Regions from separate parts of the Xanthobacter pollutisoli genome, predicted to be linked through region 3. Evidence: predicted binding sites of a transcription regulator. Region 3 holds the regulator's gene; each other region holds the start of a gene.
The links. Region 3 encodes HrcA, which represses chaperone genes, less so after heat shock. Its sites were predicted from a motif close to GTTAGCACTCNCNNNNNGNGAGTGCTAAC; they were not measured.
Positions count from the first base shown of each region.

Region 1: the regulator HrcA is predicted to act here: its motif matches at 5,472-5,500, upstream of groES (co-chaperone GroES).
Region 2: the regulator HrcA is predicted to act here: its motif matches at 5,140-5,168, upstream of groES (co-chaperone GroES).
Region 4: the regulator HrcA is predicted to act here: its motif matches at 4,314-4,342, upstream of ABLE93_RS21980 (co-chaperone GroES).

Region 1 is NZ_JBDZDP010000009.1:91,664-98,893, forward strand. Features, by position in the region: gene ABLE93_RS17360 (DUF1775 domain-containing protein) at 53-1,018, opposite strand; gene ABLE93_RS17365 (hypothetical protein) at 1,097-1,465, opposite strand; gene ABLE93_RS17370 (protein adenylyltransferase SelO) at 1,627-3,102, shown strand; gene groL (chaperonin GroEL) at 3,414-5,060, opposite strand; gene groES (co-chaperone GroES) at 5,141-5,428, opposite strand; gene ABLE93_RS17385 (hypothetical protein) at 5,776-6,279, shown strand; gene glsA (glutaminase A) at 6,303-7,230, opposite strand, start outside.
Region 2 is NZ_JBDZDP010000002.1:581,405-588,634, forward strand. Features, by position in the region: gene ABLE93_RS08145 (DUF2946 family protein) at 1-283, shown strand, start outside; gene ABLE93_RS08150 (TonB-dependent receptor family protein) at 472-2,565, shown strand; gene groL (chaperonin GroEL) at 2,990-4,621, opposite strand; gene groES (co-chaperone GroES) at 4,704-5,018, opposite strand; gene ABLE93_RS08165 (usg protein) at 5,413-5,697, shown strand; gene ABLE93_RS08170 (exopolysaccharide biosynthesis protein) at 5,914-6,516, shown strand; gene queA (tRNA preQ1(34) S-adenosylmethionine ribosyltransferase-isomerase QueA) at 6,535-7,230, shown strand, end outside.
Region 3 is NZ_JBDZDP010000001.1:1,068,896-1,076,125, reverse strand. Features, by position in the region: gene efp (elongation factor P) at 147-716, shown strand; gene ABLE93_RS05030 (response regulator) at 814-1,233, shown strand; gene ABLE93_RS05025 (DUF5990 family protein) at 1,318-1,746, shown strand; gene grpE (nucleotide exchange factor GrpE) at 1,756-2,391, opposite strand; gene hrcA (heat-inducible transcriptional repressor HrcA) at 2,492-3,592, opposite strand; gene rph (ribonuclease PH) at 3,805-4,518, shown strand; gene rdgB (RdgB/HAM1 family non-canonical purine NTP pyrophosphatase) at 4,518-5,150, shown strand; partial or broken gene hemW (radical SAM family heme chaperone HemW) at 5,339-6,478, shown strand; gene der (ribosome biogenesis GTPase Der) at 6,538-7,230, opposite strand, start outside.
Region 4 is NZ_JBDZDP010000018.1:5,929-13,158, forward strand. Features, by position in the region: gene ABLE93_RS21950 (multidrug effflux MFS transporter) at 1-636, shown strand, start outside; gene ABLE93_RS21955 (IS110 family RNA-guided transposase) at 665-1,750, opposite strand; partial or broken gene ABLE93_RS27035 (IS66 family transposase) at 1,733-2,181, shown strand; gene ABLE93_RS27040 (transposase domain-containing protein) at 2,254-2,421, shown strand; gene ABLE93_RS21965 (hypothetical protein) at 2,565-2,729, shown strand; partial or broken gene tnpB (IS66 family insertion sequence element accessory protein TnpB) at 2,726-3,000, shown strand; partial or broken gene ABLE93_RS21970 (ATP-binding protein) at 3,003-3,122, opposite strand; gene ABLE93_RS21975 (Hsp20 family protein) at 3,650-4,117, opposite strand; gene ABLE93_RS21980 (co-chaperone GroES) at 4,453-4,767, shown strand; gene groL (chaperonin GroEL) at 4,821-6,449, shown strand; gene ABLE93_RS21990 (glycosyltransferase family 4 protein) at 6,798-7,230, shown strand, end outside.

The DNA of each region.
Region 1 (7,230 bases), on a different contig from region 3:
CGGGACCCGCGCGCGTTACGTCAACGCGCGCGGTCAGGCCGATCGGCGGGCCTCAATGGTGCTGGTGGCCGCCGGCCGCAGCGGCGGCATCGCCGGCCTTGGCGCCGATGCTCCGCACCTCGTAGCTCACGTCGACCTTGCCCGCCTTTTCGAAGGTCAGGGTTCCGCTCACCGTCTCGCCCTCCTTCAGCGGGGTGGTGAGGCCGGTGAACATCAGATGATAGCCGCCGGGCGCAAGCTCCACCGTCTGGCCGGGCGGGATCTCCAGCCCGCCGGTGAGCTGGCGCATGGTCATGACGCCGTTGGACATGCCCATCTCGTGGACCTGCACTTCCGAGGAGCGGGCGAAGGTGCCGCCCACCAGCCGGTCGGGGGTGGTGCCGGTGTTGGTGATGCGCAGGAATCCGCCGGCCACCTTGGCGCCGCCGGGCGTGGCGCGGCTCCACGGCGCGTCGATGACCAGCGCATCGGCCTGGGCGACCCTGGCGACGGCAGGCGTGCCGCCAGGGGCCGCGATCTTCAGCACCGGGGCGGGCTGCGCCGCCTTCTCGCCGGGGCGGGCGACCTCCACCCAGCGAAGCTCGCCCTTCTCGCAGGTCTGCACCACCGGCACGGGCACGGCGCGCGCGCCGGCCTCGGGCGCGAGATAGGCGATGAAGACGAACTCGTCATACTGGCCGTCCGGCAGACTGCCGCCGCTCCAGCGGATGGACTTCACCCCCTCCCTGACCTCCTTGCCGTGGAAGGCATAGGCGCGGTCATAGGCGCCGGCCTCGGCGGCGAGGGTCCAGCCGGGCTTGGGCATGGGCTTGGCGGCGACGAGCCCGTCGGGGATGGTCACCTTGAGGGAGGTGGTGGGCGAGCCCTCGCAGCCGTGCCCCACCTTGAGCACGGCCTTGTAATAGGTGCCGGCGACGGCGTCGGACTTCTCCAGCGTGACATGGGCGGAGGCGGGAGCGGCGGCGAGGCCGGCTGCGACGGCAGCGGCGAGCGCGCCGAAAATGGCGGTACGGGTCATGAAAAATCCTTGCGGCAGGCGCCGGCCCCGCGGGGCCGCGACGCGTCCGGTTTCAGCTCTGAGTGACGAAACGGGCGGTCAGGCGCGGGCCGGCGGGCCGGTGGCCTCGAAGGCGAGGCGCAGTGCGGGCGCCACCGCGCCAGCAGCATCGGGGCCGAAGCCGAGGGCGATGAGGTGCGGCGCGGGCGGGGCGAAGGCTTCGGCCGGAGCATCGAGCAGCGGCGCAGGGGCGCTCGCCGCGCAGCCGAGCACGCAACATAAGGCTGCGGAATCATGCCCGGTATCGGGATCGGACGCGCCGCCCGAGCACAGCAGGTCGGTGCCCGCCGCAAGGCGCAGCCCCGCATGCTGCGCCATCGCCGCGCCGCCCAGCACCGCCTGGGCGAGGACGAGATAGGCGAGAGCGAAGCGGACGAGGACCGCCTGCCATGAAAAGCGCCGGAGCATGGGCCATGGCTTAAGGCCCGTGCCCGCCCGCGGCAAGGCCCGCCAAGCGCGGCGGGTGCGCGCGGCGGCCGCGCTGGACAGGGGCGGGCGAAGCCTGCACCCTTCCCGGGATCGTTCGTGTCCCGGGACTGCCCCATTCCGAGCCCGGGGGAGATTTGCCCATGTCCGCCCCGTTTCCCTTCGACAATTCCTATGCCCGCGAGCTTCCGGGCTTCTATGCCCCGGCGGCGCCGACGCCGGTGGCCGCGCCCGCGCTGGTCAAGGTCAACGCCCCCCTTGCCGAGGCCCTCGGCCTCGACGCCGCGGCGCTGGCCGCGCCGGAAGGCGTCGCGGTGTTCGCCGGCCTCGCGGTGCCGGAGGGCGCCGAGCCCATCGCGCTCGCCTATGCCGGGCACCAGTTCGGGCACTTCTCGCCGCAGCTCGGGGACGGCCGCGCCATCCTCCTCGGCGAGGTGGTGGGGCGCGACGGGGTGCGCCGCGACATCCAGCTCAAGGGCTCCGGCCCCACGCCCTTCTCCCGCCGCGGCGACGGCCGCGCGGCGCTCGGGCCGGTGCTGCGCGAATATATCGTGAGCGAGGCCATGGCGGCGCTGGGCATCCCCACCACGCGGGCGCTCGCCGCCGTCACCACCGGCGAGAGCGTGGTGCGCGAGCGGGCGCTGCCCGGAGCGGTTCTGGCGCGGGTGGCGGCGAGCCACATCCGCATCGGCACCTTCCAGTTCTTCGCCGCCCGCAAGGCGACCGATGCGGTGAAGCAGCTCGCGGACTACACCATCGCCCGCCACTATCCCGAGCTTCAGGGGGCGAAGGAGCCGTATCTCGCCCTGCTCGACGCGGTGATCGGCCGGCAGGCGGCGCTGATCGGCCGCTGGCTCAACGTGGGCTTCATCCACGGCGTGATGAACACCGACAACATGTCGGTCTCGGGCGAGACCATCGATTACGGCCCCTGCGCCTTCATGGACGCCTACGACCCCAACACCGTGTTCTCGTCCATCGACGAGATGGGCCGCTACGCCTACGGCAACCAGCCGGACATCGCCCACTGGAACCTCGCCCGCTTCGCCGAATGCCTCATCCCCATCGTGGACGCGGACAAGGACGCGGCCATCGCCGCCGCCAACGCCACGCTGGGCACCTTCCCCGCGCGCTTCTATGCCGCCTATCACGCGGGCCTTTCCGCCAAGATCGGCCTGCCGGAGGCGGGCGAAGAGGACGTGGCGCTGGCCCACGATCTCCTCAACCTGATGATCCCCTCCAAGGCCGACTTCACCCTCACCTTCCGCCGCCTCGGCGCGCTGGCGGAGAATGCGGGCGCGGGCGGGCCGGTGCGCGACCTGTTCCTCGACCGCGAGGCCTTCGACGCCTGGGCCGAGCGCTGGCGCGCACGGCTCGCCGCGACGGGACGCACGGGCGCCGACATCCGCGCCGGGATGGACCGGGTGAACCCGCTGTTCGTCCCACGCAACCATCTGGTGGAAGGGGTGATCTCCGCCGCCATCGAGCGCGGCGACTACGGCCCGTTCGAGGAGCTGAACCGCGTGCTGGCGCGGCCCTACGAGGAGCAGCCGCAGTTCGCCGCCTATGCGGGGCTGCCGCCGTCCATGGAGGGGTATCGGACATTTTGCGGGACGTGAGGGACGAGCGGCGATCGCCCGCTGCGCCGGTTTCGCTCTGGTCCTCGGATCGGCGCTTCGGCAGGCGAGTTGGTTTCCGTGCAGCTCGCGGCGCCGTCGTCCTCCGACTTGATCGGAGGACCCGTGGGGTTGCTCGTCCCTGTCTCCGGACACCCGCTCCAGCGGATGGATGGGCCCTCCGGTCACGCCGGAGGGCGACGGCAGCGAAAGGATGAGGGTGTCGGCCCTTCGACCGCCCCCCGGGCACACTCCCAAAAGAAAAGGGCGCGGCCGAAGCCGCGCCCTCTCTCATTTCTGGACCGCTGGATGGATCAGAAATCCATGCCGCCCATGCCGCCCATGCCGCCGCCGGGCATGGAGGGCATGCCGCTGTCCTTCTTCGGCAGCTCGGCGACGAGCGCCTCGGTGGTGACGAGAAGGCCGGCCACGGAGGCGGCGTCCTGCAGGGCGGTGCGCACCACCTTCGCCGGATCGACGATGCCGGTGGCGATCATGTCCACATACTCTTCGGTCTGGGCATTGAAACCGAAGGTCGGATCGTTGGACTCCTGCACCTTGCCCACCACGATGGAGCCTTCCACGCCGGAGTTCTCGGCGATCTGGCGGATGGGGGCCTCGAGGGCGCGCAGGACGATCTTGATGCCGGCAGTGATGTCGGGATTGTCCGACTTCACCAGCTCAACGGCCTTCTTGGCGCGCAGCAGGGCGACGCCGCCACCGGGAACGATGCCCTCTTCCACCGCGGCGCGGGTGGCGTTGAGCGCGTCGTCCACGCGGTCCTTCTTCTCCTTCACCTCGACCTCGGTCGAGCCACCGACGCGGATTACCGCGACGCCGCCCGCGAGCTTGGCCAGCCGCTCCTGGAGCTTCTCGCGGTCGTAGTCCGAGGAGGTCTCCTCGATCTGCGCCTTGATCTGGTTCACGCGGGCCTCGATGTCGGCCTTCTCGCCGACGCCGTCCACGATGGTGGTCTTCTCCTTCTCGAGGATCACCTTCTTGGCGCGGCCGAGCTGGGCGAGGGTGACGCTCTCCAGCTTGATGCCGAGGTCTTCCGAGATCACCGTGCCGCCGGTGAGGATGGCGATATCCTCCAGCATGGCCTTGCGGCGGTCACCGAAGCCGGGGGCCTTCACCGCCGCGACCTTGAGGCCGCCGCGCAGCTTGTTCACCACGAGGGTGGCGAGGGCCTCGCCTTCCACGTCCTCGGCGACGATGACGAGCGGACGGCCGGTCTGCACCACGGCCTCGAGGACCGGCAGGATCGGCTGAAGGCCGGAGAGCTTCTTCTCGAAGATGAGGAGGTAGGGCTCTTCCAGGTCGGCGATCATCTTCTCCGCATTGGTGATGAAGTAGGGAGAAAGATAGCCGCGGTCGAACTGCATGCCCTCGACCACCTCGAGCTCGGTCTCGGCGGTCTTGGCTTCCTCGACGGTGATGACGCCCTCGTTGCCCACGCGCTGCATGGCGCCGGCGATCATCTCGCCGATGGAGGCATCGCCGTTGGCGGAGATGGTGCCCACCTGCGCGACTTCCGCGGAGGACGACACCTTCTTGGCGCGGCCCTGGATGTCGGCGATGGCAGCGGCGACGGCGAGGTCGATGCCGCGCTTCAGGTCCATCGGGTTCATGCCGGCGGCAACCGCCTTGGCGCCTTCCTTCACGATGGACTGGGCGAGCACGGTGGCGGTGGTGGTGCCGTCGCCGGCCTTGTCGTTGGTCTTGGAGGCGACCTCACGCACCAGCTGGGCGCCGAGGTTCTCGAAGCGGTCCTCGAGCTCGATCTCCTTGGCGACGGAGACGCCGTCCTTGGTGATGCGCGGGGCGCCGAAGGACTTCTCGATGACCACGTTGCGGCCCTTGGGGCCGAGCGTGACCTTCACGGCATTGGCGAGGATATCGACGCCACGCAGCAGCTTCTCGCGCGCATCGCCGGAAAACTTGACTTCTTTGGCAGCCATGACGGCCTCCTGATTGGATTTATCGTTGCCGGGTCAGGCGCACAGCGAGTGGTGCGCCACGTCGGGCTCGGCGGTTCGGATCAGCCGATCACGCCGAGGATGTCGCTTTCCTTCATGATGAGCAGATCCTGCCCGTCGATCTTCACCTCGGTGCCGGACCACTTGCCGAACAGCACCTTGTCGCCGGACTTCACGTCCAGGGGCACGAGTTTGCCGGCCTCGTCGCGGGCGCCGGGTCCCACCGCGATCACCTCGCCCTCCTGGGGCTTCTCCTTGGCGGTGTCGGGGATGATGATGCCGCCGGCGGTCTTCTGCTCGGCTTCGATGCGCTTGACCACAACGCGGTCGTGCAGGGGGCGGAAGGTCATTGATGATACCTCTTCGGGGAGCGCGAGCCAGATGCCCGCCGGTTCTGGCACTCTTGATAGAGGAGTGCCAAGCTCGACGCCGGAGATAAGCGGCCGCCTGCTCCCCGTCAAGGCGCGCCGCAGCATCGAACCCGGACGCGGGCGCGAACGAGGGCGTGGGGGCCGGCTAGCAAAACGGTAACGCGCCGTGGTTTATGCTTCCTACAAGCTGGACCGTAGCCGGAGGCGCTGAGGCCCCCGACGGCATCGACGCGGGCGGCGCCAGCCTTTATGGTCGGTCAACCGGCTGGGTATGGTCGAGTTTCTGGTTCCAGGCGGCGGGAGGCCTCGGAGAGCACATGACGAAGATGATTGCGGGATCCAAGTCCGGGGTGGGGCGCACGCGCCGCGCCATGCTCACCGGCGCGACCCTGACCCTGCTGGCCCTCGGGCTCGCCGCCTGCGAGACCACCCCCACGGCTCCGCCGCCGCCGGCCCGGCCGCAATACACCAGCCCGATCCCGGCCGAGCGCCTCGTGGGCCGCTGGGGCCTTGCCGCCTACCATCGCCCGGACGACGCCACCCGCACGGAAAACCAGGCCCGCGCCACCTGCGGCAGCAATCCCTACGTCATCACCGCCGGCCCCAACGGCGGCGTCATGATGTATCTCGCCGACGACAACAAGCTGACCGAGCTGGTCTCCAAGCAGTCGGGCAACGGCCCGGTCTATATCGGCCCGCCCGAGGACCCGGCCGGCGGCGAGCGCGACCGCCAGGTGGTGCGCTTCGACGGCAATGTGCTGGTGCTGAAGTTCGTCGACCCCGAGGTCGCCAAGCGCTACGGCAGCATGATCTACGTGCGCTGCTCCTGACCTGACCCGCCTTTCGCCGGCGCTCACCGCCCGAAGGCGGTGAGCATGGCGGAGCCGCGGTTGGTGGGATCGAACAGGTGGAGGCCGAGCTCCTCGGCCAGTTCGCGGAAGGCGGCGATGCCGCGCACCGAATTGCCCTTGGCGTCGAGCCGCGGCGAATAGGTGGCGATGCCGAGCTGCCGGTTGACCACGCCGAGGATGCCGCCCCCCACCCCGCTCTTGGCCGGCACGCCCACGTCGAAGGCCCAGTTGCCGGCGAAATTGTACATGCCGCAGGTGAACATCACCGCCAGCGTGGCGCGCACCGCCTCCACCGAGAAGGCGGCGCTGCCGGTGAGCGGGTTCTCGCCGATGTTGGCCAGCGTCGCCCCCATGCGGGCGAGGTCGGATGCGGTGACCAGGATGGAGCACTGGCGGAAATAGAGGTCCAGGGTGGCGTCCACGTCGGCCACCAGCGCCCCCGCGCTGGTCAGCAGATGGGCAATGCCGCGGTTGCGGTGCCCGGTTGCCGCTTCCGAGCTGTAGACCGCCTCATCGACCGACAGGCTGCGTCCGGCGGCGGCCGAGAAGCGGTCCAGCACCATGGGGAAGGCATCCGCCCCCAATTCCTCGGCGATGAGCCCGGACACGGTGATGGCGCCGGCATTCACCATGGGGTTGAACGGGCGGTTGGTGTGCGGATCGAACACGATGGCGTTGAAGGCATCGCCCGAGGGCTCGACGCCCACCCGCGACAGCACCTTGTCCCGCCCGGCGATCTCCAGCGCGAGGCAGAAGGCGAAGGCCTTGGAGATGGACTGGATGGTGAACGGCACCTCGGCATCGCCGGCGGAGACCACCTCGCCCTCCACCGACACCACGGAAATGCCGAAGCGCTCGGGATCGACCCGCGCCAGCTCGGGGATATAGCCCGCAAGCTCGCCGGAGGTGTCGCCGCGCACCCGCTCGAGC
Region 2 (7,230 bases), on a different contig from region 3:
GGCGGGCGCCGCGGCATCCGGCGATGCCGGCGTCTTCCTCTGCCTGCCCTCGACCCACGGCACCCAGACGGATGAAGGGACGTCCGGTCCTGACAAGGCGGGCGGCGTCCACTGCATCTTATGCCCCATCATGGGCGGCGTTCCGGTTCTCGCCGCTCCCCCTGCCCTGCCCCTGCCCGCCGCCTATGGGGCAAGCGCCGCCATCGCGCCCCGCGCCGCGCTGGTGGCTGTGGCACCGCCCGTTCGCGAGCACGCCCAGCCGCGCGCGCCCCCGGCCATCTGAGCCGGCTTTCCAGCCTCCTCGCCATCCCCGCCGGAGGGCCTGCCTGAGCGGGCCGAGCGCAGGCGCTTTCAGCGCCTGCCGCCGGATCGCCGTGCGCCAGTCGCGACGACCAGGGCAAACGGCGCTCGCCCTCCGACCCGTCCCCTCTTCCCTTCGCTGCGCGCGTGCGCCGGCGAAAAGGCCCAGCCATGCCCCATTCACGTCTTCCGACCCGCGCCGTTTCCGGCGCAGCAGGTCGCCGCCTTTGCGCGTCGGTATCTTTGTTCGCCCTCGTGTTCGCCGGCGCGGCCGCCGCGCAGGAGGCCACCCTGCCCGACGTGGTGGTCGACGGCGGCACCGCCGCTTCGCTCACCGTCCCCAGCATGGACGAGGCGCGCGCCGCCATCGCGCGCACACCCGGCGGCGCCGAGGTGGTGAGCGACGAGGCGTGGCAGGACACCCGCGCCGTCACCATCAAGGACATGCTGGATTTCGTCCCCGGCGTCTTCGCGCAGACCAAATGGGGCGAGGACACCCGTCTCTCCATCCGGGGCTCCGGCCTGTCGCGCAACGCGCATCTGCGCGGCGTCCAGCTGTTCCAGGACGGCGTCATCCCGCTCAACACGGCGGACGGCGGCGGCGACTTTCAGGAGATCGACCCCACCGCCTACCGATATGTCGAGGTGTTCAAGGGCGCGAACGGCTACCAGCTCGGCGCCAACGCCTTGGGCGGCGCCATCAATTTCGTAACCCCCACGGGCCGCGACGCGCCGAGCGTCACCGTTCGGCTCGATGCCGGCAGCTGGGATTTCTTCCGCCTCCAGAGCAGCGCCGGCGGGGCGCAGGGCGCCTTCGATGCCTTCGTCACGGCATCGGCACAGACGGCGCAGGGGTTCCGCGAGCATTCCGCCGGCCAGTCGCTGCGCGCCTCCGGCAATGCCGGCTGGCGGCCCACGGACGCCTTCGAGACCCGGTTCTTCTTCAACGCCAACGATATCGAGCAGCAGATCCCCGGCGCAGTGAGCAAGGCGGCGGCGCTCACCGATCCCGAGGCCGCCAACCCCACCAATCTCAAGCTCGACTACCAGCGCAACATCCAGTCGCTGCGCTTCGCCAACAAGACCACCTGGGTGATGAGCGAGAACAGCAAGCTCGAATTCGGCGGCTTCGTCTCCGACAAGGACCTGAACCACCCCATCTTCCAGGTGCTGGACTATGACTATTTCACTTGGGGCGGCTTTGCCCGCCTGGTGGACGAGCGAGAGATCGCCGGCTTCGCCAATCGTCTGACCGCCGGCATCACCACCTCCATCGGCTCAACCGACGCGAAGCGCTTCGCCAACATCCAAGGCCACGAGGGCGCCCTCACCTTCTTCGCCAACGAGGATGCGACCACCACAACCTATTACGCCGAGGACAATTTCTACCTCGCCAAGAGCTTTGCTTTGGTGGGCGCGTTCCAGTACCTGACCGCCACGCGCGACCGGGACGGCTTCTACAACGCGGCGACCGGATCGAAGGACTATGGCCTGTTCCTGCCGAAGGGCGGCATCGTCTGGGACATCGGGCCGGGGGCGCAGGTGTTCGCCAACGTCTCCAATTCCGCCGAGGTGCCGACCTTTTCCGAGCTCACCAATTTCGCCAGCCCCCTCCTCTCAAATCTGGAGGCGCAGACCGCCACCACCTACGAGATCGGCAGCCGCGGGCGCGGCGAGGATTTCACCTGGGACGTGTCGCTCTACCGATCCAGCGTGAAGAACGAGCTGCAATGCAACGCCACCACCGTCTCCGGTGTCTGCACCGTGGTGAATCTCGGCTACACGGTGCACCAGGGCGTGGAGGCCGGCTTCGGCGGCACGCTGCTCAAGGGCCTGTGGGAGAAGGGTGCGGCGGCGGACAAGCTGTGGTTCAACCTCGCCTACACCTATTCGGATTTCTTCTTCGACAATGACCCGGTGTGGGGCAACAACCAGCTGCCGGGCATTCCGCGCCACTACATCCGCGCCGAGCTCCTCTACAAGCATCCGAGCGGCTTTTATGCCGGTCCGAACGTGGAATGGGTGCCGACGCCCTATTATGTGGACGATGCCAACACCCTGAACACCGCGGCCTATGCCCTGTTGAACTTCCGCCTCGGCTACGACGATGGCGGCCCGTTCTCGGCCTATGTGGACGCGCGGAACCTGTTCGACACGGCCTATATCGCGACGGTCAGCGTCACCGCGCGGGCGGCACAGAACTCCGCCCTGTTCGAGCCGGGCTCCGGCCGGGCCGTCTATGCCGGCATCCGCTATACGTGGTGAGCCAAAAAGCAAACGGCCGGGCTTGAGGCCCGGCCGTTTTCACTTTGGTCCGCCACCCGGGCAAACCGCCTTCCGTCGGTTTGCGGTACGCGATACTCGCCGGGTGCGTCCGGGGCCTGTGAAACTCGAAGACTCTTCCTCAGAGGTGCGCCTACCTCAGAAGTCCATGCCGCAGCCCGAGCAAACCGGCTTGCCGGTTTGCTCCCTCGCGAAGACGCCGGGCGGCGTCAGAGGCTGCTTCTACCTCAGAAGTCCATGCCGCCGCCCGAGCAAACCGGCTTGCCGGTTTGCGTCCCTCGCGAAGACGCCGGGCGGCGTCAGAGGCTGCTTCTACCTCAGAAGTCCATGCCGCCGCCCGAGCAAACCGGCTTGCCGGTTTGCTCCCTCGCGAAGACGCCGGGCGGCGTCAGAGGCTGCTTCTACCTCAGAAGTCCATGCCGCCGCCCGGCATGGCCGGGGCCGCGGGGGCATTCTTCTTCGGCAGCTCGGCGATGAGCGCCTCGGTGGTGATGAGCAGGCCGGACACGGACGCCGCATCCTGGAGCGCGGTGCGCACCACCTTGGTGGGGTCGATGATGCCGTCCTTCACCATGTCCACATATGCGCCGGTCTGGGCGTTGTAGCCGAAGGTGTAGTCGGACGACTCGAGGATCTTGCCCACCACCACGGAGCCATCCTCGCCAGCGTTCTGCACGATCTGGCGGGCGGGCGCCTGGATGGCGCGGCGGACGATCTCGATGCCGGTCTTCTGGTCGGGGTTGTCGACCTTCAGGCCTTCCAGCGCCTTGATGGAGCGCAGCAGGGCCACGCCGCCGCCGGGCACGATGCCCTCTTCCACCGCAGCGCGGGTGGCGTGCAGGGCGTCGTCCACGCGATCCTTCTTCTCCTTCACCTCGACCTCGGTCGAGCCGCCCACGCGCACCACGGCGACGCCGCCGGCGAGCTTGGCGAGGCGCTCCTGCGCCTTCTCACGATCGTAGTCGGAGGTGGTGGTCTCGATCTGGGCGCGGATCTGGGCGATGCGGGCTTCGATCTCGGCCTTCTCACCGGCGCCGTCGACGATGGTGGTGTTCTCCTTCTCGATCACCACCTTCTTGGCGCGGCCGAGCATGGAGAGGTTGACGCTCTCGAGCTTGATGCCGAGGTCGTCGGAGATCACGGTGCCGCCGGTCAGGATCGCGATGTCCTGCAGCATGGCCTTGCGGCGATCGCCGAAGCCGGGGGCCTTCACTGCGGCAACCTTGAGGCCGCCGCGCAGCTTGTTCACCACGAGGGTGGCGAGCGCCTCGCCTTCCACGTCCTCGGCGATGATCAGCAGCGGACGGGCCGACTGCACCACCGCCTCGAGCACCGGCAGCAGCTCCTGCAGGTTGGCGAGCTTCTTCTCGTTGATGAGGATGTAGGGCTCCTCGAACTCAACGCGCATCTTCTCGGCATTGGTGATGAAGTAGGGCGAGAGGTAGCCGCGATCGAACTGCATGCCCTCGACCACGTCGAGCTCGGTCTCGAAGGACTTGGCTTCCTCGACGGTGATGACGCCCTCGTTGCCGACCTTCTTCATGGCCTCGGCGAGGAACTTGCCGACCTCGGCGTCGCCGTTGGCGGAGATGGTGCCAACCTGGGCGATCTCGTCGTTGGAGGTCACGCGCTTGGAGTTGGCGGCGAGATCCTTGACGATGGCGTCCACCGCGAGGTCGATGCCGCGCTTCAGGTCCATCGGGTTCATACCGGCGGCAACCGCCTTGGCGCCCTCGCGGACGATGGCCTGGGCGAGCACGGTGGCGGTGGTGGTGCCGTCGCCGGCGAGATCGTTGGTCTTGGAGGCCACCTCACGCACCAGCTGTGCGCCGAGGTTCTCGAACTTGTCCTCGAGCTCGATCTCCTTGGCCACCGACACACCGTCCTTGGTGATGCGGGGGGCGCCGAAGCTCTTCTCGATGACGACGTTGCGGCCCTTGGGGCCGAGCGTGACCTTCACCGCATTGGCGAGGATGTCGACGCCGCGCAGAACCTTGTCGCGCGCATCGATGGAGAATTTTACGTCCTTGGCAGCCATGGGGCCTGCTCCTTGAGATGAGAGGCGACGTCACCGGGACGACGCCATTGAATTTCGGATTGCAGCGGGTCGGGAGACGGCGTCAGGCCGCCTTCTTGGCGCCGGCCGCGTTCTCGATGACGCCGAGGATGTCGCTCTCCTTCATGATGAGGAGATCCTGGCCGTCGATCTTGACCTCGGTGCCGGACCACTTGCCGAACAGCACGGTGTCGCCGGCCTTGACGTCGAGAGCCACCAGCTCGCCCTTCTCGTTACGGGCGCCGGGACCGACCGCGACGACCTCGCCCTGCTGCGGCTTCTCCTTGGCGGTGTCGGGGATGATGATGCCGCCGGCCGACTTCTGCTCGGCCTCGATGCGCTTGACGACCACTCGGTCGTGCAGGGGACGGAAACCCATCGGGAAACCTCCGGTTCGTTTGGCTTGGACTGCTTGTTTTCGCGGCGCCGGTCCGGGTCGGACACGGCCCGCCCGCGATCTAAGGGCGCCAATTTCCTCCCGCAAGGGGGTCCGTAAAAAATTTAGCACTCGAATGGAACGAGTGCTAGCACGGCTGCAAACCCTTGCCTCAGCTATATTTCCGGGCACCTTCCCGAGCGTCTCATGGAAGCGGGGCTATCCATACTCGCTGTCAGCAGTCCACCCGACATGCTGCTAGAGCGTTGTTTTTGCAGGACTAACTAAAATTTAGACTTGGCCGCGGGAAACTCTGGAGCCGACAATTCATTGTCTGGTCCCGGCGTCGACGCAGGAGACGCGCCGCCGGGGACGAGCGGATCGGAGGTGTCGTCCCATGTCCCCATCGTCCAAGGTATCGCGCGACTTCGCCCTACAGATGGAAGGCTACGGCCTCGCCACGGCCGAGATCCTTTACCGCCTGCCGGACCACCCGAGGCTCCTTCAGACCTTTCTCTGGCAGGAATATGACCTCTGCCCCCGCTTTCCGGAGCTCAACAAGTTCCTGGAGTTCTGGCAGCGCGAGATCGAGGGGCGACTGCATTCGGTGCGGGTGGCGCACAGCAGTCTCATCAAGCCGGCGGAGCTGCGCCCGGTGGACGGGCTTTTCCTGCTGAATTGACCCGACCATCCGCCCACCTCGCGCTGAGGGCTTTTCGCAACTGGATGGGCGTCCTATGGTTGCGCCTGGCGGCACGGACATGTGCGCCCCGCGCGGGGGTGGGGCGTGCATGTCCGACACGCCGCGCAAACGGGACTCGCGGCGCAATGGGCGTCGTGCCCTGAGGTCGCCGCTTTCGCGATGCTAATAAAGGCGACCATTACACGAGGGCGCCTTTTGGATCACCGCACACCCCGCACGTCCGAATTGCTCGCCGCCGTCCTCGCCGCCCAGGAAGAGGATCAGGTGGCCATCGGCGATCTCGTGAACGCCTTGCGGAACCGGGCCTTCGGCATTCTCTTCCTGATCTTCGGCATTCCCAACTGCATTCCCATGCCGCCCGGCATTCCCGTGGTCTGCGGCACCATCCTCGGGCTCATCGGCCTCCAGATGGCGCTGGGTCGGCAGGAATTGTGGCTGCCGCAGTACATCGCCCGTCGCACCTTCTCCCGCTCCATGCTGGAGAGCATTGTCAACCGCTCGCGACCGTGGATCGAGCGATTCGAGAAGATCTCGCGCCCCCGATACGAGCAGTTCGCCGGTCCCACCGCCCGCCGCGTGGTGGGCGCCACGGTGGTCCTGCTGGGCTTTATCCTGCTGCTGCCGATTCCCTTCCTCGGCAATCTTCCCCCCGGCTTCGCCGTATGCATCTTCGGCCTGGGCCTCGTGGAACGGGACGGCCTCGTCATCCTCGCCGGCTTCGCCGCGACCCTGCTTGGGCTGCTGATCACGGCGCTTATGACCTGGGCCATCTGGCAGGGCGCTATCGCCATCTTCTAACGGTCGCCCCCTCCCTCCATGCGCGTCGACGCCTTCGATTTCGAGCTTCCCGAGCAGCACATCGCCTTGCGCCCTGCCGAGCCGCGCGACAGCGCGCGCATGCTGGTGGTGCGCGCCGGCTGCGAACCGCAACTGCAGGACGGCAGCGTCCGCGACCTGCCGGCCTTCCTCGCGCCGGGCGATGCGCTGGTGGTCAACGACACGCGCGTGATCCCCGCGGCCCTCGAAGGCATCCGCACCCGCGCCGGCGGAGCCGAGGTGCGGATGGAAGCGACGCTGGTCAAGCGCCTCGCGCCCGACCGCTGGCGCGCCTTCGCCAAGCCGGGCAAGCGGCTGAAGGTGGGCGACAGGATCCGTTTCGGTGCGGAAGGCAGCACCTGCCTTCTGGGCGCGCTCGATGCCACCGTCGCCGCCAAGGACGAGGACGGGACCGTGGCGCTCGCCTTCGACCTCTCCGGCCCCGCCCTCGACGAGGCGGTGGCGGCGGTGGGCCACATGCCGATCCCACCCTATATCGCCGCCCGCCGGCACGAGGACGACCGCGACCGGGCCGACTACCAGACCCTGTTCGCCCGCGTCTCGGGCTCGGTGGCGGCGCCCACCGCCAGCCTGCATTTCACGCCCGATCTCATGGCCCGCATCGCCGCCTCCGGAGCCGAGCGGCACTGCGTGACGCTGCACGTGGGACCCGGCACCTTCCTGCCGGTGAAGGCC
Region 3 (7,230 bases):
GGAGATGGCGCGCCGCGGGACAGTCTGGGCGCGGCCCGGCGGCAGAAAGGCGGGAGCGAGACTGGCGTTGCGCGCCAAGATCGCTATGTTGCGGGCCGAAGCTCACGGGCGGCGGCGCGCCGCATTCAGTTCAAGGAAGACACAACGTGGTCAAGGTTATCGCCAGCTCGCTGCGCAAGGGCAATGTGGTCGACATCGACGACAAGCTCTACGTGGTGCTCACCGCCGAGAACATCCATCCCGGCAAGGGCACGCCGGTCACCCAGCTCGACATGCGCCGCATTTCGGACGGCGTGAAGATCTCCGAGCGCTATCGCACCACCGAGCAGGTGGAGCGCGCTTTCGTGGAGGACCGTCCCCACACCTTCCTCTACGAGGATTCCGACGGCTATACCTTCATGAATCCCGAGAGCTTCGATCAGGTCACCGTGCCCAAGGACGTGATGGGCGACCTCTCGGTCTATCTGCAGGAAGGCATGGAATGCATGCTCTCCACCCATAACGGCACGCCCATCGCCATCGAGCTGCCGGCCCGCGTGGTGCTCGAGATCGTCGACACCGAGCCCACCGTGAAGGGGCAGACCGCCTCCTCGTCCTATAAGCCCGCGATGCTCTCCAACGGCGTGCGAACCATGGTTCCGCCGCACATCGCTTCCGGCACCCGCGTCGTGGTGATGACCGCCGACGGGTCGTATGTGGAGCGCGCCAAGGACTGAGCCTTGGCTGTTTCCGTCGCGGCTTCGGCCGTAGCGGAACTTTTGTGCAGCCGGCTTGTTGACGCGGGAAGGCGTTGTTCAGTCAAGGCGTTGCAGAATGATCTTTACAGGAAGGCGGGTGCTCGTCGTCGAGGATGAGTATCTTGTTGCGCTCGGGCTCGACGATAACCTCAGGTCCCTGGGTTGCACGGTCGTGGGCCCCATTGCCAGCCTTTCGGCAGCCATGGCGGCGGCCGCGACCGAGAAGGTCGATGCCGCCATCCTGGACGTGAATCTTGCGGGCGAGCCGGTCTACCCTGCCGCCAGCATCCTTGCCGAGCGGGGCGTGCCCTTCATCTTCTGCTCCGGCTATACCGGCAGCGTGCGCATGCCGTCCGAGTTCGCGGACGCACCGCGGGTCGCCAAGCCCTATACCAGCCGCGTGATCGCGGAGGCCCTGGCCGATCTCCTCGGCATCCCCATGGGCAGCGCCACCAATGGGGGCGAGCGCTCCTTGTCGGCGCCCAGCGACGCCTGAGGGGCCGGCCGCAAAGGATCGGGACGGCGAGATTTCAGGTGTCTGGGTATGGACGCTCCAGCTTAGAGCGTCCACCATGCGGCGATGGCCCGCACCAACGAGACCGAAATCCGCCTGCGCATCCTCATCGAGCAGCCTGTGCCGGGCGTGCTCCATAGCCTTCAGGGCAAGGACGAGGCGCCCCTCGATCCCAAACAATCGAGCGCTGGCGAAGCTTTGGCGTTCGATTTCGCGATCCGGGTCGCGCCGGGACCGAAGTTCTTCGGCGATCAGGTACGGCGAGAAGGTCCCGAGCGGCGCTTCGTCTATATCCGCATCGGCCAGTTGGCCGGGGATCCGGCCTCTCCCTGGTCGCGCAGGATGAAGATCGACATCCACGACCTTGGGCCGGACCTATTGGACGGCGCCATGACGGGCCGCATCATTGAGACGACCGTTCTCGGCACGGCGAAGGACGGGACGCCGGCATGCGCCACCATCCGCCCGATCAACCGCCGCCTCGTCCCGCGCTGAGGCCTGCCGTCAGGCAGCGCCGGCGGTCTTACCCGGTGCTTCGGCCTTGGGGCCGCCGCGGGCGACGCCGACCATAGCGGGGCGCAGCACGCGCTCGCCAATCACATAGCCCGCCTGGGCAACCTGCACCACGGTACCGCTGGGCACGCTCGGGTCGGGGACCTCGAACATGGCCTGATGCAGATTGGGGTCGAACTTCTCCCCCTTCGGCTCGATCTTGCGAATGCCGTGCTTTTCGAGCGCCTTGACGAGGCCGCGCTCGGTCAGCTCCAGCCCGTCGAGCAGCGCCTTGAAGCCGCCTTCGGCCGAGGCCTTGGCCGCTTCATCCACCGAGCCCAGCGCGCGGGCGAGGTCGTCGGCGACATTCAGCACGTCGCGGGCGAAGGAGGCGATGCCGTAGGTCCGGGCGTCCTGGATTTCCTTGTCGGCGCGGCGGCGCACGTTCTCCGCCTCGGCGAAGGCGCGCAGGAACTTGTCCTTCAGGCTCGCGACCTCGGCCTCCAGCCGCTGCTTCTCGCCATCGGCGCCGATCTCGGCGTCGGCGGCAGCGAGGGCTTCAGCCTCGGCGGTGGCCTCGTTCGGCGCCAATCCACCGTTTTCGCTTGCGTCGCCGCCGGTCTCGGGCGCGCGCTTCTGCTCGCTCATCCGGTCTTCCCCTGCCTCGATTTGGGCCCGTGGTCAGCGACCTGCGGGCCATTCCAATTCGTCCCCGCGCATATCGGGGCGATGGCGGGAAAAATCAAGCTCACGCCGCATCCGCCCCCGGCGCCCCGAGGACGCGGCTCACCAGGCGGGCGGTGAAGTCCACCATGGGGACGATACGGCCGTAATTGAGCCGGGTCGGGCCGATGACGCCGAGCACACCCACCACTCGGCCCTGCCCGTCGCGGTAGGGGGCGACGATGGTGGACGAGCCCGAGAGGGAGAACAGCCGGTTCTCCGAGCCGATGAAGATGCGCAGGGCCTGCGCCTCCTCGGCGCGGCCGAGCAGGTCCACCACCTCCCGCTTGGTCTCCAGATCGTCGAACAGAAGGCGGATGCGCTCCAGGTCCTCCAGAGCGCGCAGGTCCTCCAGCAGCTTGGCCTGCCCGCGTACAATCAGCGTGCGCGCCCCGGGATCGTCTCCGGACCAGGAGGCAAGGCCCGCCTCCACCACCCGCGCAGTCAGATCGTCCAGGTCGCGGTTGAGTTCGGCGAGGAGGTTCTCCATCTCCGACCGCGCCTCGGCGAGGGTGCGGCCGCGGATGCGGGCGTTGAGGAAGTTGGTGGCCTCGGTGAGGGCCGAGATCGGCAGGCCCGGCGGCAGGGAGAGGGCACGGTTTTCAACCTGACCGTCCTCCGAAACGAGGATGACCAGCGCCCGGCCCGGCTCCAGCGGGACGAATTCCACATGCTTGAGGCGCGGATCGGTCTTGGTGGCGGTCACGACGCCCGCCCCCCGGGCCAGGCCCGAGAGCAGGGCCGAAGCCTCCTGCAGCACCCCTTCCACCGTGGTGGAGCGGGCGGCGGCCATGAGCTGGGTCTCGATATTGGCGCGGTCGCGCTCGCTGACGTCGCCGATTTCCAGCAAGGCATCGACGAAAAAGCGCAGCCCGCGCTCGGTGGGCAGGCGTCCGGCGCTTGTGTGGGGCGCGTAGATAAGGCCCGCGGCCTCAAGATCGGCCATCACGTTGCGCACCGAGGCGGGCGACAGCGTCATGGGGATGAGGCGCGAGAGATTGCGCGAGCCCACCGGCTCGCCGGTGGCGAGGTAGCTTTCGACGATCTGGCGGAAGATCTCCCGCGCGCGCTGGTCGATCTGGGCGAGACCGCCGGTGGTGAGGGTCAGGAACGGGTCGAGCGCCACTGCGGTTCGCCTTATCGTTCGCCTTTCGGTGATGCCTGCGAGGCGGGGGCCATCGCCCCGCCTCATTATGTGTCCATCCCCGCCGCCCGATACAAGCGCCGCGGTGCAGCCGGGCGGGGCGCGGCCCCGCGGTTTCTCGCGGCGAGCCTGTCCCTTTCGGCGTAAAACCCTCTAAAAGGGGGCCGAACGACGATGTGAAAGAGGTTTCCACCATGCGTCCCAGCAAGCGCGCCCCCGACGAGATGCGCGCGGTTTCCTTCGAGCGGGGGGTGATGCGCCACGCCGAAGGCTCCTGCCTCGTGAAGTTCGGCGAGACCCATGTCCTCGTCTCGGCGACCCTCGAGGAGCGCCTGCCGCCGTGGCTCAAGGGCCAGGGCCGGGGATGGGTGACGGCGGAATACGCCATGCTGCCCCGCGCCACCCACGACCGCACCCGGCGCGAATCCACCACCGGCAAGCAGTCCGGCCGCACCCAGGAGATCCAACGCCTCATCGGCCGCTCGCTGCGCTCGGTCACCGACCTCGTGGCGCTGGGCGAGAAGCAGATCACCCTCGACTGCGACGTGCTCCAGGCCGACGGGGGCACCCGCACCGCCTCCATCACCGGCGCCTGGATCGCGCTCTATGACTGCCTCACGTGGATGAAGTCGCGCTCCATGGTCCGCGAGATGCCGCTGAAGCAGCACGTGGCGGCGGTCTCCTGCGGCATCTATGAGGGCACGGCGGTGCTCGACCTCGACTATGCCGAGGACTCCGTGGCCGAGACTGACGCCAATTTCGTCATGACCGGTACCGGCGGCATCGTGGAGATCCAGGGCACGGCGGAGAAGACGCCCTTCACCCAGGACGAGCTTCTGTCGCTCCTCGCCCTCGCGCGTTCGGGGATCGATCAGCTTGTGAGTCTGCAGAAGCTGGCGGTGGGGTGATGGCGCGGCAATTGACTGGACGCCTCGTGGTGGCGACTCATAACCCTGGCAAGCTCATCGAGATGAAGATGCTGCTGGAGCCCCACGGGGTGGAGGCGGTCTCGGCCGGCGACCTCGGCCTGCCCGAGCCGGAAGAGACCGAGACCACCTTCGCGGGCAACGCGCGGCTCAAGGCGGTGGCGGCGGCCAGTGCCGCGCAGCTTCCGGCCTTCGCCGACGACAGCGGACTCGTCATCGACGCCCTCGGAGGCGCGCCCGGCATCCACACGGCGCGCTGGGCCGGACCGGAGCGCGATTTCGACATGGCCATGGAGAAGGTGGAGGCGGAGCTCAAGAAGGTCGGCGCCACCGCGCCGGAGCAGCGACGCGCCCGCTTCGTGTCGGCGCTCTGCATCGCCTGGCCTGATGGGCATCTGGAGGAGTTCGAGGGCACGGTGGACGGCACCTTGGTGTGGCCGCCACGTGGGGCGAAGGGCTTCGGCTACGATCCCATGTTCCGGCCCGAGGCGTACGAGAAGACCTTCGCCGAGATGACGGCGGACGAGAAGCATGGCATGCCGCCCAAGGGCTTCGGCCTCTCCCACCGCGCCCGCGCCTTCCTGAAGTTGTCGCAGGCCTGCCTGAAGGGGTGAGCGGGATCTTGGACGCGGAAAATTCATCCCGGCTTCACGCCAATCCGCCTGTGCTGTCATGCTCCGGCTCGACCAAAGCACCTCTGCAGGCCGTAAGTGATGGACGCGGCCGCGACGAGGGGCCCTCTGGTCAAGCCGGAGGGCGACGGGAGCGCGAGGTTTCGCTCGCGGCAGAGGCGGCGGCGGACCAGGATGGCGGCTTCGGCGTCTATGTCCATTGGCCGTTCTGCAAGGCCAAGTGCCCTTATTGCGACTTTAACAGCCACGTCCGCTTCGCCCCGCCCGACGAGGCACGGTTCGTCGCCGCCTTCCGGCGGGAGATCGCCCACATGCGCGACCTCTCCGGTCCGCGAAGGGCGCGCAGCGTCTTCTTCGGCGGCGGAACGCCCTCCCTCATGGCACCGGCGACGGTGGGGGCCATCCTGGACGCCGTCCACGCGGCCTGGCCGCTGGACGCCGATGCCGAGGTCACGCTGGAGGCCAATCCCACCTCGGTAGAGGCCGAGCGCTTCCAAGGTTATCGCGCGGCCGGGGTCAACCGCGTGTCGCTGGGCGTGCAGGCCCTCGACGATGCGGACCTTCAGGGCCTCGGCCGCATGCACTCGGTGGCGGAGGCCCTGGCTGCCGTGGCCATCGCCCGGCGGGCATTCGAGCGGGTGTCGTTCGACCTCATCTATGCCCGCCCGCGCCAGACCCCGGACGGCTGGGCGGCGGAGCTCCAGCGCGCGTTGGCGGAGGGCTGCGAACACCTCTCTCTCTATCAGCTCACCATCGAGCCCGGCACGCCCTTCGAGCGGCTGTACGGCGCGGGCAAGCTCCAACTGCCCGACGACGAGGTGTCGCGCGCCTTGTGGGACGTGACGCAGGAGGTGACGGCCGCCGCCGGGTTGCCCGCCTACGAGGTCTCCAACCACGCCCGGCCGGGCGCTGAAGCGCGGCACAATCTGGTCTATTGGCGCTACGGCACCTATGCCGGTATCGGCGCCGGCGCCCATGGCCGCCTCAGCGTGGACGGCATGCGCCGCGCTTTGGTCACCGAGCGCGGCCCCGAGGACTGGCTGGCGCGGGTGGAGGCGCACGGCCACGGCATCGTCGGCGATGAGCCACTCTCCCAGGCCGAGCAGGCCGACGAGATGCTGCTGATGGGCTTGCGGCTCAAGGAGGGCATCGACCTCGTCCGCCATGCCCGCCTCGGCGGGGCGGTGGACGAGTCGGTCATCGCGGCGCTTCAGGCGGAAGGGCTGGTCGCCCGCGAAGGGAACCGTCTGCGGGTGACCGAGGCCGGCTTCCCGGTGCTCAATGCGGTGATGGCCGCGCTGGCGGGATAAGGGCGAGGCGGGTGCGGCTCGTGCCGCGCGTTTCCGGACGCCCCGGGACGTCCTCGCGCTCAGTCGGCGTAGGGGTTGTCCTTCTCGCGCAGGGTCAGGCGGATCGGCACGCCGGGCAGGTCGAAGCTCTCGCGCAGGCCGTTGGTCAGATAGCGGATGTAGCTTTCCGGCACCGCGTCCGCGCGCGAGCAGAACAGCACGAAGGAGGGCGGACGCGCCTTGGGCTGGGTGATGTAGCGCAGCTTCACCCGGCGTCCCGACACCGCCGGCGGGGGATGGCTGTCCGTCACCTGCTGGAGGAAGCGGTTGAGGGGGTTGGTGGCGATACGCTTGTTCCACACCTTGTGGGTGGCGGCGATGGCGGCCACCAGCTTGTCGAGCCCGTGGCCCATGAGGCCGGACACCGGCACGATGGGCATGCCCTTCACCTGCGGCAGCAGATGGTCGGCCTCCTCCCGCAGGCGGGCCGCGAGGCCGCCGCGAGGGACAAGGTCCGCCTTGTTGTAGCCGATGACGATGGCGCGGCCCTCCCGCGCGACCAGATCGGCGATCCTGAGATCCTGTTCCTCGAAGGGGTGGGTGGCGTCCACCAGCAGCACCACCACCTCGGCGAACTTCATGGCGCGCAGGGCATCAGCGGCTGAGAGCTTCTCCAGCTTGTCCTCGATGCGCGCGCGCTTCCTGAGGCCGGCGGTGTCGAACACCTCGAGCTTCACCCCGGCATAGGTGACTTCCACCGAGATGGAATCGCG
Region 4 (7,230 bases), on a different contig from region 3:
CTCCCGGAGACCGGACGGGCAACCGAAGGCGCCGCCATCGGTCTAATGGAGAGCTATGGCCAACTGCTGCGGGCGCCAGCCTTCTGGGGCTACGCCGTGGGCGGCGGCTGCGCCACCACCTCCCTCTATGGCTTCGTCGCGGCGGCCCCCTTCATCTTCACCGGCGAACTGCACCAGCCCACGGCCAGCGTCGGGGGCTATATCGCCCTCCTGGTCCTGGGGGTGTGGGTGGGCAGCATGCTGGCGAGCCGGCTCATCGCCCGTGTTTCCGTCGGCCGTCTGCTGGTGGGCGCCAATGGGGTCAGCGTGGCAGCCGCCTTCATCCTGCTCGCCGTCGTGCTGTCGGATCAGCTCACCGTGCCCCTGGCCATCGCCACCGTGTTCATATTTTCCGTGGGCGTGGGCACCGCGGCCCCCGCCGCGCTGGCAGAGGCCCTGAGCGTCAATCCCCGCGTCGCCGGCTCCGCCTCGGGCCTCTACGGCGCCATGCAGATGGCGGTCGGCGCCCTGTGCACGGCCTTGGCCGGTGTCGGATCCGACCCCGCGCTCGCCGCCGCTCTTGTGCTTGCCGGCTCCGGCATCATCGCTCAAGCGGCCTTCTGGATAGCCGGGCGACCAAGGCGCACGGCCTCGTAGAGCAGCCGCACGATGCGGCGAATGGGCATCACAGGGTAAGATCCATGGATATCAAGACAATCGCTGTTCTCATTGATACCAGTCCGTCGCGCGAAACCAGTGAGGCGCCGGGATCGTCCTTGGCGAGAAGCGCGCGGATCCTGTCGATGTTGGCGGCACGGATGGCGCCGGCGAACAGGCCGTAGTGCCGGGTGCGGTGGAAGCCGTCGGGCAGGACATGGAGCAGGAAGCGGCGAATGAACTCATCCGCCGGCAGGGTCATGGCCTTGATCCAACTGTCGCCTGTGGCCTTGGCCCGGGCGCGATAATCCTTCCAGCGGAAGGTGACCCCGCGGTCGTCCATGGCGAGGAGCCGGCTGTTGGAGATCGCCACGCGGTGGGTGTAGCGCGACAGATAGGCGAGCACCGCCGCCGGTCCCGCGAACGGGCGCTTGGCATAGACCACCCATTCGGCCCGGCGCAGGGGTGCCAGCATCGCCTCATCGGAGCGCTTCGCCACCATCGCCAGATCTTCCTCGATCCGCACCAGCTTGGTCTTGACCTCCCGCAACTGCTCGACGAGATGGCGCAGGGCATGACGGGCCACGGGCGGAATGCGCAGATCGGTCACGTCCTCAATCATGGCAGTCAGAAGCCCGATATTGTGGGCTCGGTTCGGAGCGATGACGCCGAACTCGGCGAGATGGCCTCGAATGGCGTTGATCAGCTGGGTCCTTTGTCCGACCAGCATCTCGCGGACACGGTGGATCATCAGGATCTCCTGCTGCATCTCCTCCTTGATGGGAACGAAACGCATGGAGGGGCGCACCACCGCCTCGCTGATCGCCTCGGCGTCGGCCGCGTCGTTCTTGTTCGTCTTCACGAAGGGTCGAACATACTGGGCCGGGATCAGGCGCACCTCGTGTCCCAGGTCCCGCAGCCTTCGAGCCCAATGATGCGCGCTCGGGCAGGCCTCAATGCCGACGAGGCAAGGGGCAAGATCACGGAAGAAATTTTCGACGTCGTCCCGCCGAAGCCGGCGGCGAACCACCGCCTTGCCGCTGCGGTCGGCCCCGTGAACCTGGAAAACGGACTTGGCGATATCGAGACCAACGACGTGGACTTCCTTCGGCATGGCAGATCTCCTCTTCGAGCGACGCCCAATGATGATCCGTTCCAAGGGCACGGCGGAAGGGGGTGTCCATGCCATCACGCGAGGAGGCAGTTCTTCGAACTGGCCGACATCGCGAAGAATGCCCGTCGAGGACGAACGGCCGCGGCCATCTCGCCGATCGCGCTGGAGGCGGTCAAGCGCATCGATGTCCTGTTCGACATCGAGCGCGATATCAATGGCCTCGCCGCCGCCGAGCGCTTGGCCGTCCGGCAGGAGAGGAGTGTGCCGCTACTGGCCGATCTGGAAACCTGGTTGCGCGAGCAGCGCTCCAAACTCTCGCGCTCTTCCTCCTTCGCCAAGCCGGTCGACTATATGCTCAAGCGCTGGTGCGACTTCGCCCGCTTTGCCGAGGACGGCAGAATCTGCCTTACAATGCGGCGGAACGAGCTCTGCGTGGTCTGGCCCTTGGAAGAAAGGCATGGATGCTCGCCGGTTCCGATCGCGGCGCTGACAGGGCCGCCGTCATGTATGCGCTCATCATGACGGCGCGCCTCAACGACATCGACCCGCACGCCTGGCTGGCCGATGTCTTCGCGCGCATCGCCTCAATCCCACAGAACCGCTTGCACGAACTCCTGCCCTGGGAGTGGAAACGCAGCACCCAAGAACCTGCTGCCGCGCAGGCCGCCTGAGCCCGCAGTCATCATAGCCGCCCGCTGCCACGCGCGCACGCAACAATCCAGCGGCACTCAGCGTATGCTTACGGCGCAAGCAGCTCTGCGAACGGGTCACGCCCCAGTTGCCAGCCTTCCTGCCGGTGATGGTGGAGCCGCCGATGGAGACCGTTTCACCCCTGGACGAGCCATCGCCGCGTAAGCGTAAGGCTCGTCGCGAGGGCCGCATCGAGATTGAACTGGCTTCTGGCGACCGGCTGCGGCTGGAGGGCGACGTGGATGGCCGAGCGCTGCGCGATGCGATCGCCGCCCTGAGGGCGCGATGATCCCTATCCCGGTCGGCGTGAAGGTCTGGCTGGCGACAGGCCACACGGATATGCGCAAGGGCTTCGCCTCCCTGGCGTTGCAAGTGCAGGAGGTCCTGAGGCGAGATCCGCTGGCGGCCATATCTTCTGCTTCCGCGGACGGCGCGGCGACCTCGTCAAGATCATCTGGCACGACGGACAGGCGGCGAACCTGTATGAAGCGTCCCGGGTTTTCCGGAGGCGGTTTGGTTTGAGTCACGCGACCATATCGAGGTCCTGTTTGGCGGCATAGTAGTTGGAGATCAGCTCGCGCAGGAATACGTCCCGGTCGGAATAGACCGAGTGCACCATCATGTGCAGCAGGCGGGAAACATCGGCTTCGAAAGGGCGGCTCTGCGAGGTTTGCGTCGTCATGGGGATAGGCCATGCAGTTGAAAGCTGGACGCGTGACATGACAAGAACGGCGGAAGGTTGCAAGACACGCAATGAGCAGCTGCGGGCAGGCACCGGCTCCATCTAAAGCGAGCTGCGGTCCGGAATGTTCTGGCCTCACATGCCGGCGGCACAGGTCCCTTCAGAGGATGGGCGGGCGCTTCGGAGCGGCGCTATCTGCTGAAGATCGGTCACCTCGTCCAGAGCTTGCAGCGCCTCGAGTATGTCGGAGAGGACCAGGATCTTTCCTGTCTCCGGGCGGCGAAGGTCCGGCCGGTTCGGCACGGCATACCGATCCGAGGCCCATGACGCGAGGAGTGCCCGCTTTGACCCCGTGCTCATGGTTGGGTCGGCCAGGACCTCTCCCGGCGAGCGCGGTTCGCCCCATGGCACGCGAGATGGAAGAATCCCGGTGCTTACATTTATTTCGTGCAGCATCTCCAATCCTCCACAGGCCGGCCTCCGGCGAATGCCGGGAGGCGGGATGCAGGCTCTTCGGGCGGGAAAGATCAGGCCGCCTTGGCCTGCTCGATCTGCCTGACGTTGCTCTCGGCCGGCTGGCCTGCGGAAGCGATCTCGATGCGGCGCGGCTTCAGCCGTTCCGGCACCTCGCGCGCCAGTTCGACCGACAGCAGGCCGTCCTGAAGCGTCGCTCCGGACACCTTCACATAGTCGGCGAGATTGAAGGTCTGCGTGAAATCGCGGACGGCGATGCCCTTGTGCAGCATCTGGCGGTGGTTTGCGTCCGCGGTCTTCTTGCCCGTGACGACCAGCGTATTGGCCTGCTGCGTGAGCTCGACCTCGTCGGGACGGAAGCCGGCAACGGCCATGGTGATCCGGTAGGCGTTCTCGCCGGTCTTCTCGATATTGTAGGGCGGCCAGTCCGGACGCGGCCCCGCCGCAGTATCGATGAGATCGAACAGCCGGTCGAAGCCGACGGTGGAACGATAAAGCGGAGCAAAGTCGAAGGGTCTCATAGCCACATTCTCCACTGAGCAACATGGACACGAGCCGCCCGCAGCCTTGCCACGGGCGCCACGCGCCGGTCCTTTCAGGCACCGGCGACAAGCGATCTGGGGAGCGAAAAAATCTCGTTCAAGAGGGACATGAAAAATTTCTCGGCCACCTCTCACCGCGTCACCCTGATTCGATATTCTCTATTGTTTTCAGCTGATTGGCACTTAATGACGCCGAGTGACAAAATTTTTTGCGTACCCTCTTGAACGAGAAACGCAGCCTTCCTAGCTCGATGTCCGCTCGTGCGCCCAGCCGCCGAGTTCATGACATCGCTGCCTGCACCAGGAGGATCTGCATGCATTTCCGCCCGCTGCACGACCGTGTCGTCGTGCGCCGCATCGAGGCCCTCGAGAAGACGGCCGGCGGCATCATCATCCCCGACACCGCCAAGGAAAAGCCCCAGGAGGGCGAGGTCGTCGCCGCCGGGCCCGGCGCGCGCGACGAGGCCGGCAAGCTGGTGCCGCTCGACCTGAAGGCCGGCGACCGCGTGCTGTTCGGCAATTGGTCCGGCACCGAGGTGAAGATCGACGGCGAGGACCTGCTCATCATGAAGGAGAGCGACATTCTCGGCGTGATCGAACGGAGCGGGACGGCCAGGAAGGCTGCCTGACCGTGTATCCCTTGAGATCGTGAGCCATAGCAATCCAGGAAGGAGGACAGGACATGGCTGCCAAGGAAGTGAAGTTCTCGTCCGAGGCGCGCGAGAAGATGCTGCGTGGCGTGGACACGCTTGCCAATGCGGTGAAGGTGACGCTCGGCCCGAAGGGCCGCAATGTCGTCATCGAGAAGAGCTTCGGCGCTCCCCGCATCACCAAGGACGGCGTCACCGTCGCCAAGGAAATCGAGCTTGAGGACAAGTTCGAGAATATGGGCGCGCAGATGGTGCGCGAAGTGGCCTCGAAGACCAATGACCTTGCCGGCGACGGCACCACCACCGCCACCGTTCTCGCCCAGGCCATCGTCAAGGAAGGCTCCAAGGCGGTAGCCGCCGGCATGAACCCGATGGACCTCAAGCGCGGCATCGACCTCGCGGTGGACGCGGTAGTGGCGGATCTCAAGACTCGTGCGCGCAAGGTGACGCGCAACGACGAGATCGCCCAGGTCGGCACCATCTCCGCGAATGGCGACACCGAGATCGGCCGTTTCCTCGCCGAGGCGATGCAGAAGGTCGGCAATGAAGGCGTGATCACCGTCGAGGAAGCCAAGACCGCCGCCACCGAACTCGAGGTGGTCGAAGGCATGCAGTTCGACCGCGGCTATGTCTCGCCGTATTTCGTGACGAACACCGAGAAGATGCGGGTCGAGCTCGAGGATCCGTACATCCTGATCCATGAGAAGAAGCTGTCCGGTTTGCAGGCCATGCTGCCGCTCCTGGAGTCGGTGGTGCAGACCTCCAGGCCGCTCCTCATCATCGCCGAGGACGTCGAGGGCGAAGCGCTGGCCACGCTCGTGGTCAACAAGCTGCGCGGCGGCCTGAAGGTCGCGGCGGTGAAGGCGCCCGGCTTCGGCGATCGCCGCAAGGCCATGCTCGAGGACATCGCCGTCCTCACCGCCGGCCAGGTGATCTCCGAGGACCTCGGCATCAAGCTCGAGAACGTCACTCTCGCTCAGCTCGGCCGTGCCAAGAAGGTGGTGATCGAGAAGGAGAACACCACCATCGTCGACGGTGTCGGCGCGAAGGCGGAGATCGAGGGCCGCACCTCGCAGATCAAGGCGCAGATCGAGGAGACCACCTCGGACTATGACCGTGAGAAGCTGCAGGAGCGCCTGGCCAAGCTCGCCGGCGGCGTCGCGGTGATCCGCGTCGGCGGCGCGACCGAGGTCGAGGTGAAGGAGAAGAAGGACCGCGTCGATGACGCGCTGCACGCCACCCGCGCGGCGGTCGAGGAAGGCATCCTGCCGGGCGGCGGCGTCGCCCTGCTGCGTGCGCTGAAGGCGATCGATTCCGTTGAGCCCGCCAATGAGGACCAGAAGGCCGGCGTCGCCATCGTTCGTCGCGCCATTCAGACGCCGGCGCGTCAGATCGCCAGCAATGCTGGCGAGGATGGCTCGGTGATCGTCGGCAAGCTTCTGGAGAAGGACGACTACAACTGGGGCTACAACGCCGCGACCGGTACCTACGAGGACCTCGTCGCCAATGGCGTGATCGACCCGGCGAAGGTCGTGCGCACCGCGCTCCAGGATGCGGCGTCGGTCGCTTCGCTGCTGATCACCACTGAGGCTCTGGTCGCAGAGAAGCCGAAGAAGGAAGCAGCACCCGCCGTTCCCGCCGGCGCGGGCATGGACTTCTGACAAGGCGGGGCCCGGAGGAGATCCGGGTCCCTGTCTCGCGCCAGAATGAACCGGCTCCCACGCCGGAACGCATTTGCCTTGAACAAGGCGGGCGCGCTTCCATCAACTGAGATGCCACGGGCGCGCCGCGCGGGGCATCTCGACGATATCGCCAACCGGGGAGGTCCTGCTCAGCACGGCCGCTATCGCGCGGGTTCGTTGCGGCGGGTGCCGGACGGACCGGATCGATTCGATCCCCGCAGCGACTTCCATGACGAGGAAGGCGGCCACGCCGCTCAATGGTGGCTACCGGACTTCTCCGACCCGCGCTCATTGTCAACGCTTTGCTCACACGAGGAGGTTTTGCCGATGAAGATCGCCCAGATCGCCCCGCTCGCGGAATGCTGTCCGCCACGGCTCTATGGCGGGACGGAGCGCATCGTGTCCTATCTCACCGAGGAACTGGTCCGGCAGGGCCATGAGGTGACGCTGTTCGCCAGCGGCGATTCCAAGACTGCGGCCGAGCTGGTGCCCTGCTGCGACATGGCGCTCAGGCTCAATCCGCAGGTCAGGGACCCGCTGCCCTATCACATGATGATGCTGGAGGAGGTGCGCCGCCGGGCCGCCGAGTTCGACGTGCTGCACTTCCATGTCGACTTCCTGCACTATCCGCTCGCCAGTGCCTTTGCCGACCGCATGGTGACGACGCTGCACGGCCGTCTCGACCTGCCCGACCTCAGGCCCTTCTATTCCGCCTTCCCGCACTATCCGCTCGTCTCCATCTCGGACGATCAGCGCCGCC